2 linked regions of the Sphaerotilus montanus genome follow. The protein of the gene in region 2 interacts with the protein of the main gene of each other region in a pairwise test. Links are inferred from orthologs where the notes say so. Each region holds a gene or a part of one and is shown on either strand. Other genes may lie near its edges.

Region 1 (5,451 bases), 2.4 Mb from region 2 along the record:
CGGCACCAAGTACTCCAAGGCCATGAACGCGACCTTCCTCGACGAGACCGGCAAGCCAGCGCACTTCGAGATGGGCTGCTACGGCATCGGCGTGACGCGCATCCTGGGCGCGGCGATCGAGCAGGCGCACGACGCCCGCGGCATCGTCTGGCCGGACGCGATCGCGCCGTTCACGGTGGCGATCTGCCCGATCGGCTACGACCGCTCGGCCGACGTGAAGGCCGCCGCCGACGCGCTGCACGACGAACTGCAGGCTGCCGGCATCGACGTGATGCTCGACGACCGCGGCGAGCGCCCGGGCGCGATGTTCGCGGACTGGGAGCTGATCGGCGTGCCGCACCGCGTGGTGCTGTCCGACCGCGGGCTCAAGGAAGGCCAGCTCGAATACCAGGGCCGCCGCGACGCCGCCGCGACCAAGGTGCCGACGGGTGAGGTCGCGGCCTTCGTCAAGGCCCGCCTGCAGGCATGACACCGACCCGCCGGACGCTGCTGGCCTGGGCGGGCAGCGTCGGCCTGGCGGGCTGGACACCGCCGGCGCAGGCCGGCGGTCAGGCCGAGGAGCCCCTGGCTGATTCGGTGCGCACGGCGCTGGCATCGGCCGTGGCGGGGGAGGGTGCGCCGCCGCGGCTCGAATTTGCGTCGATGGACGCCCGGCTGGTCCACCTGCGCTGGCTGGGCGCGATGAGCCAGCGGCTGGCCAGGCGCAAGCCGGAGTTCAGCGTCCGGCGCGAATTCCTCGAAACCGTCTGGTACGAAAGCCGCCGTGCCGGGCTCGACACTGCGCTGGTGCTCGGGCTGATCGAGGTGGAAAGCGGGTTCCGCAAGTACGCCATCTCCAGCGTCGGCGCGCGCAGCTACATGCAGGTGATGCCCTTCTGGGCGCGTCTGATCGGTGACGGCGACGCCAGCCGGCTGTTCCACATGCAGACCAATCTGCGCTTCGGCTGCGTGATCCTGCGCCACTACCTCGACCGCGAGAAGGGCGACCTGTTCATGGCGCTCGGGCGCTACAACGGCAGCCGTGGCCAGTCGCCGTATCCGACCATGGTGATGGCGGCGCGGCGGCGCTGGGAGCACACCGACCCCCCGCTGGCCACCGCCTCTGCACGGTGAGGGGCACTCCGCTACACTCGGCCACCATGTCCCGCCGACTGCTGTTCACCCTGTTCGCTGCGCTGCTGCTGCTCTGTGCCGGCTTGTCCGGCGCGGCGCGGGCGGCGGTGATGGCGGTGCATCTGGTGGAGCGTGTCGCCGTCGCCGACAGTCCCTGCTGTGCGCCTTTGCCCTCTCTGCCCTCCGGCGAGCGGGTGCCGAACGATCCTCTGCCCATGGCGGAACCCGGTGGCGCGGTCGAACTGGCCGATGTGCCGCTGCTGCCCGGCAGCGTGCCCGCTCTCCCGCTGTACCTTGGCGAGCACCTGCCGCCACGCCCGGTGCTGCATGCTGGCCATCCTGCGCCCTGTCTCGACGGGTTGCTGCGTCCGCCATCCCGGCGCGTCTGACACCTCCTGCGTGCCCGCTGCCGGGCCGGTGTCCTCGCCTTCTGCCGGTTCTCTTTGTCGCATGCCCCGTTCCCGGGCGCGACCCTGTCGTTTTTCAAGGAATCTCTGCCATGTCTGATCTGTTCCATACCCACGGCTTCGGTGCTGTGGCCATGCCCAGTGTTGCCGAGCGCAACCGTGTCCTGCGCAACACCTACTGGCTGCTCGCGCTGTCGATGATCCCCACCGTGCTGGGCGCCTGGATCGGCGTCAGCACCGGCCTGACCCGCCTGATGTCGCCGATGGTCGGCCTCGTCGTGTTCATGGCCGGCGCGTTCGGCTTCATGTTCGCGATCGAGAAGACCAAGAACTCGGCCGCCGGCGTGCCGGTGCTGCTGGCCTTCACTTTCTTCATGGGGCTGATGCTGTCGCGCCTGGTCGGCAGCGTGCTGGGTCTGGCCAACGGTGCCAGCCTGATCATGATGGCCTTCGCCGGCACGGGCACGATCTTCCTCGGCATGGCCACGCTGTCCTCGGTCATCAAGCGCGACCTCGGCTCGATGGGCAAGTTCCTGTTCATCGGGATGATCATGCTGCTGGTGGCCGGCATCGCCAACGTCTTCCTGCAGTCCAGCGCGCTGATGATCACGCTGTCGGTGCTGGCGATCGGCATCTTCTCGGCCTTCATCCTGTACGACCTGAAGCGCGTGCAGGACGGCGAAGAGACCAACTACATCACCGCCACGCTGAGCGTCTACCTGAGCATCTACAACGTGTTCCAGTCGCTGCTGTCGCTGCTGGGCATCTTCGGCGGCCGCGACGACTGAGCCCTGCCACCGGCCGCTCCGGGTTCAGGCCTGGAGCGGCGTCTGCGTCAAAGCCCGTTCCAGGTCTTGGGACGGGCTTTTTCCATTCCGCTGAGCTGCAGCACCCGCTCGACCGTCTCGTCGACCAGCTCGGCGATGGTCTGGGGCCGGTGGTAGAAGGCCGGCAGCGGGGGGAAGACGATGCCGCCCATTTCGGTCACGGCCGTCATGTTGCGCAGGTGGGCGAGGTTGAATGGCGTCTCCCGCACCAGCAGGATCAGGCGGCGCCGCTCCTTGAGCGTCACGTCGGCGGCGCGGGTGAGGAGGTTGTCGCCGAAGCCATGCGCGATGGCGGCCAGCGTCTTCATCGTGCAGGGCGCCACCACCATCGCGGCGGTGTCGAAGCTGCCGCTGGCGATGCAGGCGCCGATCTCGCCGGGGGCGTGGGCGCGGGTGGCCAGCGCTTCGAGCTGGCGGCGGTCGAGGCCGCATTCATGGTGGACATTGAGCACGCCGGACGGCGTCACCACCAGATGGGTCTCGACGCCGAGATCGCGCGCACGCTCCAGCAGCCGCACGCCATACGCCGCGCCCGAGGCGCCGGTGATGCCGACGACGAGGCGTTGAGGCGCCTCAGGCACAGGGGCGGTCAAGGGCAAGCGCTCAGGCCGCTGGCTTGACCGACTGCACCAGTTCCTGCAGCTCGCCCGCTTCGTACATCTCCATCATGATGTCCGAGCCACCGACGAACTGGCCGCCGATGTAGAGCTGCGGGATGGTGGGCCAGTTGGCGTATTCCTTGATGCCCTGGCGGATTTCCGGGTCTTCCAGCACGTTGACCGTGGTGAGGGGGCCGACGCCGCAGGCCTTGAGGATCTGGATCGCCCGGCCGGAGAAGCCGCACTGCGGGAACTGGGCCGTGCCCTTCATGAACAGGACGACGGGGTTGCCCTTGACGAGTTGGTCGATGCGTTGCTGTGTGGACATGGTGCAGAAGGGGGAGAAGGGGGATCGGTTGGTGGAATGCAGGAACAACCCCGATTTATACGGCAAAGCGCGTGCCCGGGCCGCGGTCAGGGCACTTGCCGCTGCCCGACGCCCCTGAAATCGCCCGCAGGTGGCCTCAGAACGCGTACGACACGCCCAGCTGCAGCACCGGCGTCAGGCGCAGCTCGCGGATCAGCTCGCCGACGCCGGCCGGGCTTTCCAGCGCACGCCCCAGCGTCAGATCGCTGCCACGGGCCTGCACGCCGATGTCGGCCGACAGCCCCCAGCCTCCCCAGCGGTTGGCGCTGACGCCGCCGGTGCTGTAACCGAGGCCGACGTAGGGCGTGGCCCGCTGTCGGGTGGTTCCGAGCCGGACATCGCTGCTGCCGGTCACGCCGGCCTGCAGGCCCCCGGTGGCCCGCAGGCCCAGGCTGGGTGCGAAGTAGTAGTCGCCGACCAGTTGCCAGCGCAGGGGGCTGGCGAAACTCCGGACCGCGCCGGCGGGCAGGCGCAGGCCGGGTTGTTGCACCAGGAGGTCCTCGACGCTGGCCGGTGCCGCGGCCGAGGCGGTGCCTGCAGCGGCCAGGCTGCAGAGCGTCAGCAGGGCAAGAGACAGGATGCGTGCGGTTCGGTCCATGGAGTCCTCCAGTCGGCGCGTGGCGTGGGCAATCGCCGCCGAAATCCATGCTACGCCCGCCACCCTGTGCGTGCTTGCGACCTTGGGACAGGTCCTCCGGCCGAGTGCCCGCGAGCGCGGGATGGCGGGAGGATTTGTGCTTTTCAGTGGCTCACGGGGTGGGCCGCATGGCGCCGGTACAACGCCAGTGGCCGGCGAGGTCGTCGCGCCGGTCCGTGGCGCGCCAGCCGGCCTGGGTGAGCAGCGCGGCCACGGCCGGACCCTGGTCGTGGCCATGCTCCAGCAGCAGCCAGCCGTCGGGCTGCAGGTGGGCGGGCGCCTCGGCGATGAGCTGCCGGATCGCGTCCAGCCCGTCGGCGCCCGAGGTCAGCGCCAGCGTCGGTTCGTGGCGCAGCGCGGGCAGGTGCGTGTCGCCCTCGGCGATGTAGGGCGGGTTGCTGACGACGAGGTCGAAGCGTTCACCGGCGACCGGCGCGAACCACGCGCCCAGCCGCCAGCGCACCGGCAGCCCGAGCCGCTCGCCATTCGCCTGCGCGACCGCCAGTGCGGCAGGACTGAGATCGACCGCGCTGACCACGGCGTCCGGCTGCCGGTGCCGGATCGCCAGCGCGATGGCGCCGCTGCCCGTGCCCAGATCGACCACCGCCGCACCGGGCGGGCGTGTCGCGAGCAGCGCCAGCGCCCAGTCCACCAGCGTCTCGGTGTCCGGCCGCGGGTCGAGCACGTCAGGCGTGACGTGCAGCAGCAGACCGTGGAACTCGTGCTGCCCGGTCAGGTACGCCACGGGCACGCCGTCGGCGCGGCGGGCGAGCCAGTCCTGCCAGCGGGCCTGCTGCGTGGCGTCGAGTGGCGCGTCGTCGTGGGTGAGCAGCCAGGTGCGCGAGCGGCCGAGCAGTGCACCGAGCAGCACGTTCGCATCGCTGCGCGGCAGGCCGTGCGTGCGGGCGAGTGCCAGCGCCTCGGCGACGGTCATCCTTGCGCTTCCATCTCGGCCAGCAGCTCCGCGGCGCGGGCGGCCTTGAGCGCGGCGATCACATCGTCCAGCTCGCCCTCCATCACCGCGCCGAGCTTGTAGAGCGTCAGGTTGATGCGGTGGTCGGTCAGGCGGCCCTGCGGGAAGTTGTAGGTGCGGATGCGGTCGCTGCGGTCGCCGGAGCCGATCAGGCCCTTGCGGGTCGCGGCATCCCGGGCCTGGCGTTCCAGCCGGTCCTTGTCGCGCAGGCGGGCGCCGAGCACGGCCAGCGCCTTCGCCTTGTTGCGGTGCTGGCTGCGGTCGTCCTGGCACTCGGCGACGAGGCCGGTCGGGATGTGCGTTACGCGCACCGCCGAGTCGGTCTTGTTGATGTGCTGCCCGCCGGCGCCGCTGGCGCGGTAGGTGTCGATGCGCAGATCGGCCGGGTTGAGCGTGACCTCCTCGGCCTCGTCCGGCTCGGGCAGCACCGCCACCGTGCAGGCGCTGGTGTGGATGCGTCCCTGCGTCTCGGTGGCGGGCACGCGCTGCACGCGGTGGCCACCGGACTCGAACTTCAGGGCCTCGTAG
Region 2 (5,313 bases):
CACGGCAAGGCCCTGTCATTCCTGCTGATGGACATGCCCGTCCAGATCGACGCCGATCTGGCCAGCCATCTCGCGGGCAGCGACACCACCGACTGAACGTCCGACAACAACTGCACCCTACCGGAGACCGCACCATGCACACCCTGACGATCACCCGCCGCACCTGCCTGGCCCTGGCCCTGGCCTCCAGCTTCGGCGTGCAGGCGCAGACCTACCCGAACAAGCCGATCACGCTGATCGTGCCCTTTGCGGCCGGCAGTGCCACCGACCAGCTGGCGCGTGCGCTCGGCCAGTCGATCACCACCGATACCCGGCAGACGGTCGTCGTCGACAACAAGGCCGGCGCCAGCGGCATGCTCGCCGCGCAGGCCGCGGCACGCGCCACGCCCGACGGCTACACCGTGCTCATCACCACCAACACCACGCACGCCGCCAACGAGCACCTGTACAAGAAGCTGCCCTACGACCCGGTGAAGGACTTCGCGCCCGTCACCGGCCTGGGCAAGGGCAGCCAGGTGCTGGTGGTCAAGGCCGACGCGCCCTACAGGACCGTCACCGAACTGCTGGCTGCCGCGCGCCAGAAACCCGGCAAGCTCAGCTTCGGCAGCGGCAGCAGTTCCAGCCGCGTCGCGGGCGAGCTGTTCCAGCAGATGAGCGGCACCGAGATCCTGCATGTGCCGTACAAGAGCAACCCGATGGCGATCACCGACCTGCTGGGCGGGCAGATCGACCTGATGATCACCGACATGTCCACTGGCGTGCCGCAGATCAAGGGTGGCAAGCTGCGCGCGCTGGGCGTATCCACGCTGAAGCGCTCGTCGCTGCTGCCCGACGTGCCGACCATCGACGAAGCCGGTGTCAAGGGCTACGACATGGGCTACTGGTTCGCAGCCTACGTACCGGCGAAGACGCCGCCCGAGGTGATCGAGAAGCTGAACGCCTTGCTGAGCGCGGGCACGAGGAGCCCCGCAGCCAAGGCCTTCTTCGAGGCCAGCGGCTCCGAGCCCTTCACCACCACGCCCGATGCGCTGGCCAGGTTCCAGACGGCCGAGACGCAGAAGTGGGGCAAGGCCATCAAGGCCGCCGGCATCGAAGCCGAGTGAGGTGGCGCCGCCGCTGAATGGACGTTGGGCCGACTGTATCGAGGGGACTGTCGCCGCCCGCGTGAGGAATCGACGCGGCCTCCCTACAATGCCCCGCAATGATCCCGGCCATCTCCTTCCAGCAGGTCAGCAAGACCTTCAGCACCCCGCGCGGTGCATTGCAGGCCCTCGACGCTGTCAGCCTCGACATCGCCCCTGGTGAATTCTTCGGTCTGCTCGGCCCCAACGGCGCGGGCAAGACCACCCTGATCAGCATCCTGGCGGGCCTGTCGCGGGCGACGACCGGCCGCGTGCGGGTCATGGGCCACGACGTGGTGGACGACTACGCGGCGGCCCGCCGGTCGCTCGGCATCGTGCCGCAGGAACTGGTGTTCGACCCCTTCTTCTCGGTGCGCGAGACGCTGCGCATCCAGAGCGGCTACTTCGGCGTGAAGGGCAACGACGCCTGGATCGACGAGCTGCTGTCCGGCCTCGGCCTCGCGGACAAGGCCGGCGCCAACATGCGGCAACTGTCGGGCGGGATGAAGCGCCGCGTGCTGGTCGCGCAGGCGCTGGTGCACCGGCCGCCGGTCATCGTGCTGGATGAGCCGACGGCGGGCGTGGACGTGGAACTGCGCCAGACGCTGTGGCAGTTCATCGCCCGGCTGAACAAGGAAGGCCACACCGTGCTGCTGACGACGCACTACCTCGAAGAGGCCGAGGCGCTGTGCGGCCGGATCGCGATGCTCAAGCAAGGGCGCATCGTGGCGCTGGACCGCACCAGCAACCTGCTTGCGGGCACGTCGAGCACGATGCTGCGCTTCAAGACCGACGACCCGCTGCCCGCCGCCATCGCCGCCCACGCCCGCGTCACCGGCCGCATCGCGCAGGTCAAGGCCCGCGACGCCGCCGATGTCGAGCAGACGCTGGCGACGCTGCGCACGGCCGGCGTGCGCATCGAAGACCTCGAGATCGGCCGCGCCGACCTGGAGGACGTGTTCCTCGACATCATGCAAGGAGGCCGCGCATGAGCACGTCCGCGACTGCCGCCAACCCGCTGTTTGCCGGCGCCGGCACGCTGTTCTACAAGGAGGTGCTGCGCTTCTGGAAGGTCGGCTTCCAGACGGTGGCGGCGCCGGTGCTCACCGCGGTGCTCTACCTGATGATCTTCGGCCACGTGCTGTCGGACCACGTCAAGGTCTACGACGACGTGGGCTACACCAGCTTCCTGATTCCCGGGCTGGTGATGATGAGCGTGCTGCAGAACGCGTTTGCCAACAGCTCGTCGAGCCTGATCCAGAGCAAGATCACCGGCAACCTCGTCTTCCTGCTGGTGTCTCCGCTGTCGCACTGGGCGTGGTTTGTCGCCTATGTCGGTGCGTCGCTGGTGCGGGGCGTGGTCGTCGGTTTCGGGGTGTTCGCGGTGACGGTGTGGTTCGCGCCGCTGCAGATGGCCGAGCCGTGGTGGGCGCTGACGTTTGCGGTGCTGGGGGCGGCGATGATGGGCAGCCTGGGCCTGATCGCGGGGCTGTGGGCCGACAAGTTCGACCAGATGGCGGCGTTCCAGAACTTCATCATCATGCCCATGACCTTCCTGTCGGGCGTGTTCTATTCGGTCCATTCGCTGCCCGGCATCTGGCAGCAGGTCAGCCACCTGAACCCGTTCTTCTACATGATCGACGGCTTCCGGCGCGGCTTCTTCGGCGTCAGCGACGTCTCGCCGTGGATGAGCCTGGGGGTCGTCTCGGCGAGTTTCCTGGTGATCGCGGCGATCGCGCTGCGCCTGCTCGCGAGCGGCTACAAGCTGCGGCACTGAGGCCTGCGACCTCGCAACCGCTACAATCGCACGCACCATGGCCGATCCCACCCCTGCCCAAGTCCGCGACTTCATCGCCGCCGGCCTCGCCTGCGAGCATCTCGAAGTCGAAGGCGACGGCCGTCACTTCTTTGCCACCATCGTCTCCAGCCAGTTCACCGGCAAGCTGCGCGTGGCCCGCCACCAGCTCGTCTACGCTGCACTGGGCGAGCGCATGCGCGAAGAGGTCCACGCGCTGTCGATGAAGACGCTCACCCCCGCCGAATGGGCCAAGGCCGGTACTGCACCGACCAGCCCCGTCACCCACCACCATTGACCACCGCGCGCGGCCCCAGGCTGCGGCGCGGGCGTGTGCATGCCGGCCCCGGTGTGCGACAGGCCAGCCCGCAACGCGGCATGAGCCCCTCGCAAGCACACGCACACCTCCATGGACAAGCTCCTGATTCGCGGCGGCCGCACCCTCCAGGGTGAGGTCACGATCTCCGGCGCCAAGAACGCCGCCCTGCCCGAGCTGTGCGCGGCGCTGCTGACGGCCGAGCCGGTCACGCTGGCCAATGTGCCGGGTCTGAAGGACGTCTCGACCACGCTGAAGGTGCTCGCGCAGCTCGGCGCGACCTCCACGCGCGATCCGGCCACGCCCGGCATCGTCACCGTCGACGCCTCGAACATCACCTCCACCGAGGCGACCTACGAGCTGGTGAAGACGATGCGCGCCTCCATCCTCGTGCTCGGCCCGCTGCTGGCGCGCTTCGGCGTGGCGCGTGTGTCGCTGCCCGGTGGCTGCGCGATCGGCTCGCGGCCGGTGGACCAGCACATCAAGGGCCTGCTGGCGATGGGCGCCGAGATCCGCGTCGAGCACGGCTACATCCACGCCACCGCGTCGCCGCGCCTGAAGGGTGCGCGCATCACCACCGACATGGTCACCGTCACCGGCACCGAGAACCTGCTGATGGCCGCGACGCTGGCCGAGGGCGAGACGGTGCTGGAAAACGCCGCACAAGAGCCCGAGATCACCGACCTCGTCGACCTGCTCATCTCCATGGGCGCGCAGATCGAAGGCCGCGGCACGAGCCGCCTGCGCCTCACCGGTGTCGAGCGTTTGCACGCCCCCAAGGTGCCGCACCAGATCATCCCGGACCGCATCGAGGCCGGCACTTTCCTGTGCGCGGTGGCGGCGGCTGGTGGCGACGTGACGCTGCGCCGCGCCGACGCCAGCCATCTGGATGCCGTGATCAGCAAGCTGCGCGAGGCCGGTGTCACGGTCGAGTCCGGCGACGACTGGATCCGCGTGCAGATGAACGCCCGCCCGAAGGCGGTGAGCTTCCGCACCAGCGAGCACCCGCTGTTCCCGACCGACATGCAGGCGCAGTTCATGGCCGTGAACTGCATCGCCGAGGGCGTGGCGCGCGTGACCGAGACGATCTTCGAGAACCGCTTCATGCATGTCAACGAGCTGGTGCGCCTGGGCGCCCACATCGCCGTGGACGGCCACACCGCCATCGTCGAAGGCATCCCGAAGCTGTCGGGTGCCACCGTGATGGCCACCGACCTGCGCGCCTCGGCGTCGCTGGTGATCGCCGGGCTCGTCGCCGACGGCACCACCACGGTCGACCGCATCTACCACCTCGACCGCGGCTACGACGCCATGGAAGTCAAGCTGCGCGGTATCGGGGCCGACATCGAAAGGGTTCCCGCATGAGCACGCAATCCAACGGCATGGTCACGCTGGCGCTGTCCAAGGGCCGCATCTTCGAGGAGACGCTGCCGCTGCTGGCGGCTGCCGGCATCGAGGTGCTGGAAGACCCCGAGAAGTCGCGCAAGCTGATCCTGCCGACGAACCGACCGGATGTGCAGGTCGTGCTGGTGCGCGCCACCGACGTGCCGACCTATGTCCAGTACGGCGGCGCCGACCTCGGCGTGGCCGGCAAGGACATCCTCATCGAGCACGGCGGCCAGGGCCTCTACCAGCCGCTGGACCTGAACATCGCGAAGTGCCGCATGAGCGTGGCCGTGCGTGAAGGTTTCGACTACGCCGCCGCGGTGAAGCAGGGCTCGCGCATCCGCGTGGCGACCAAGTACACCGCCATCGCCCGCCAGCACTTCGCCGACAAGGGTGTCCACGTCGACCTGATCAAGCTGTACGGCTCGATGGAGCTGGCACCGCTGACCGGCCTCGCCGACGCCATCGTCGACCTGGTCTCCACCGGCAAGACGCTGCTGGCGAACCACCTCGTCGAGGTCGAGCCCTTCATGCAGATCTCGTCGCGCCTCGTCGTCAACCAGGCCGCGCTCAAGCTCAAGCGCGACCAGCTTCGCCCGCTGATCGACGCCTTCGCCTCCGCCATTCCCAAAGACTGACTTTCCCGAAGCCCAAGAAAGACCCGCCATGTCCTCCGTCGCCATCCGCCACCTGAA

What was found. The genes of interacting proteins can lie anywhere in the genome.
Region 1: the proteins of BDD16_RS14945 (region 2) and grxD interact in binary tests that used the Escherichia coli proteins (3 or more experiments, as listed by UniProt). The link is inferred for Sphaerotilus montanus from one-to-one orthologs.

What each region holds. Positions count from the first base shown.
Region 1 is NZ_JACCFH010000001.1:906,008-911,458, reverse strand. Bases 1,613-4,573 are described here. They hold grxD (Grx4 family monothiol glutaredoxin), read right to left. Parts: upstream 3,275-4,573; coding sequence 2,951-3,274; downstream 1,613-2,950. Other genes in these bases: prmC (peptide chain release factor N(5)-glutamine methyltransferase), read right to left, coding at 4,063-4,573; BDD16_RS04000 (hypothetical protein), read right to left, coding at 3,411-3,911; BDD16_RS04010 (UbiX family flavin prenyltransferase), read right to left, coding at 2,356-2,940; BDD16_RS04015 (Bax inhibitor-1/YccA family protein), read left to right, coding at 1,613-2,308. Outside these bases: BDD16_RS04030 (proline--tRNA ligase), read left to right, coding at 1-469; BDD16_RS04025 (lytic transglycosylase domain-containing protein), read left to right, coding at 466-1,113; BDD16_RS04020 (hypothetical protein), read left to right, coding at 1,140-1,502; more of prmC, read right to left, coding at 4,574-4,884; prfA (peptide chain release factor 1), read right to left, coding at 4,881-5,451. UniProt on the Escherichia coli protein: Monothiol glutaredoxin involved in the biogenesis of iron-sulfur clusters.
Region 2 is NZ_JACCFH010000001.1:3,263,215-3,268,527, forward strand. Bases 1,752-4,574 are described here. They hold BDD16_RS14945 (BolA family protein), read left to right. Parts: upstream 1,752-2,935; coding sequence 2,936-3,214; downstream 3,215-4,574. Other genes in these bases: BDD16_RS14935 (ABC transporter ATP-binding protein), read left to right, coding at 1,752-2,113; BDD16_RS14940 (ABC transporter permease), read left to right, coding at 2,110-2,898; murA (UDP-N-acetylglucosamine 1-carboxyvinyltransferase), read left to right, coding at 3,326-4,574. In the rest of the region: BDD16_RS14925 (AtuA-related protein), read left to right, coding at 1-96; BDD16_RS14930 (Bug family tripartite tricarboxylate transporter substrate binding protein), read left to right, coding at 135-1,103; more of BDD16_RS14935, read left to right, coding at 1,205-1,751; more of murA, read left to right, coding at 4,575-4,597; hisG (ATP phosphoribosyltransferase), read left to right, coding at 4,615-5,256; hisD (histidinol dehydrogenase), read left to right, coding at 5,285-5,313. UniProt on the Escherichia coli protein: Involved in cell resistance against acid stress.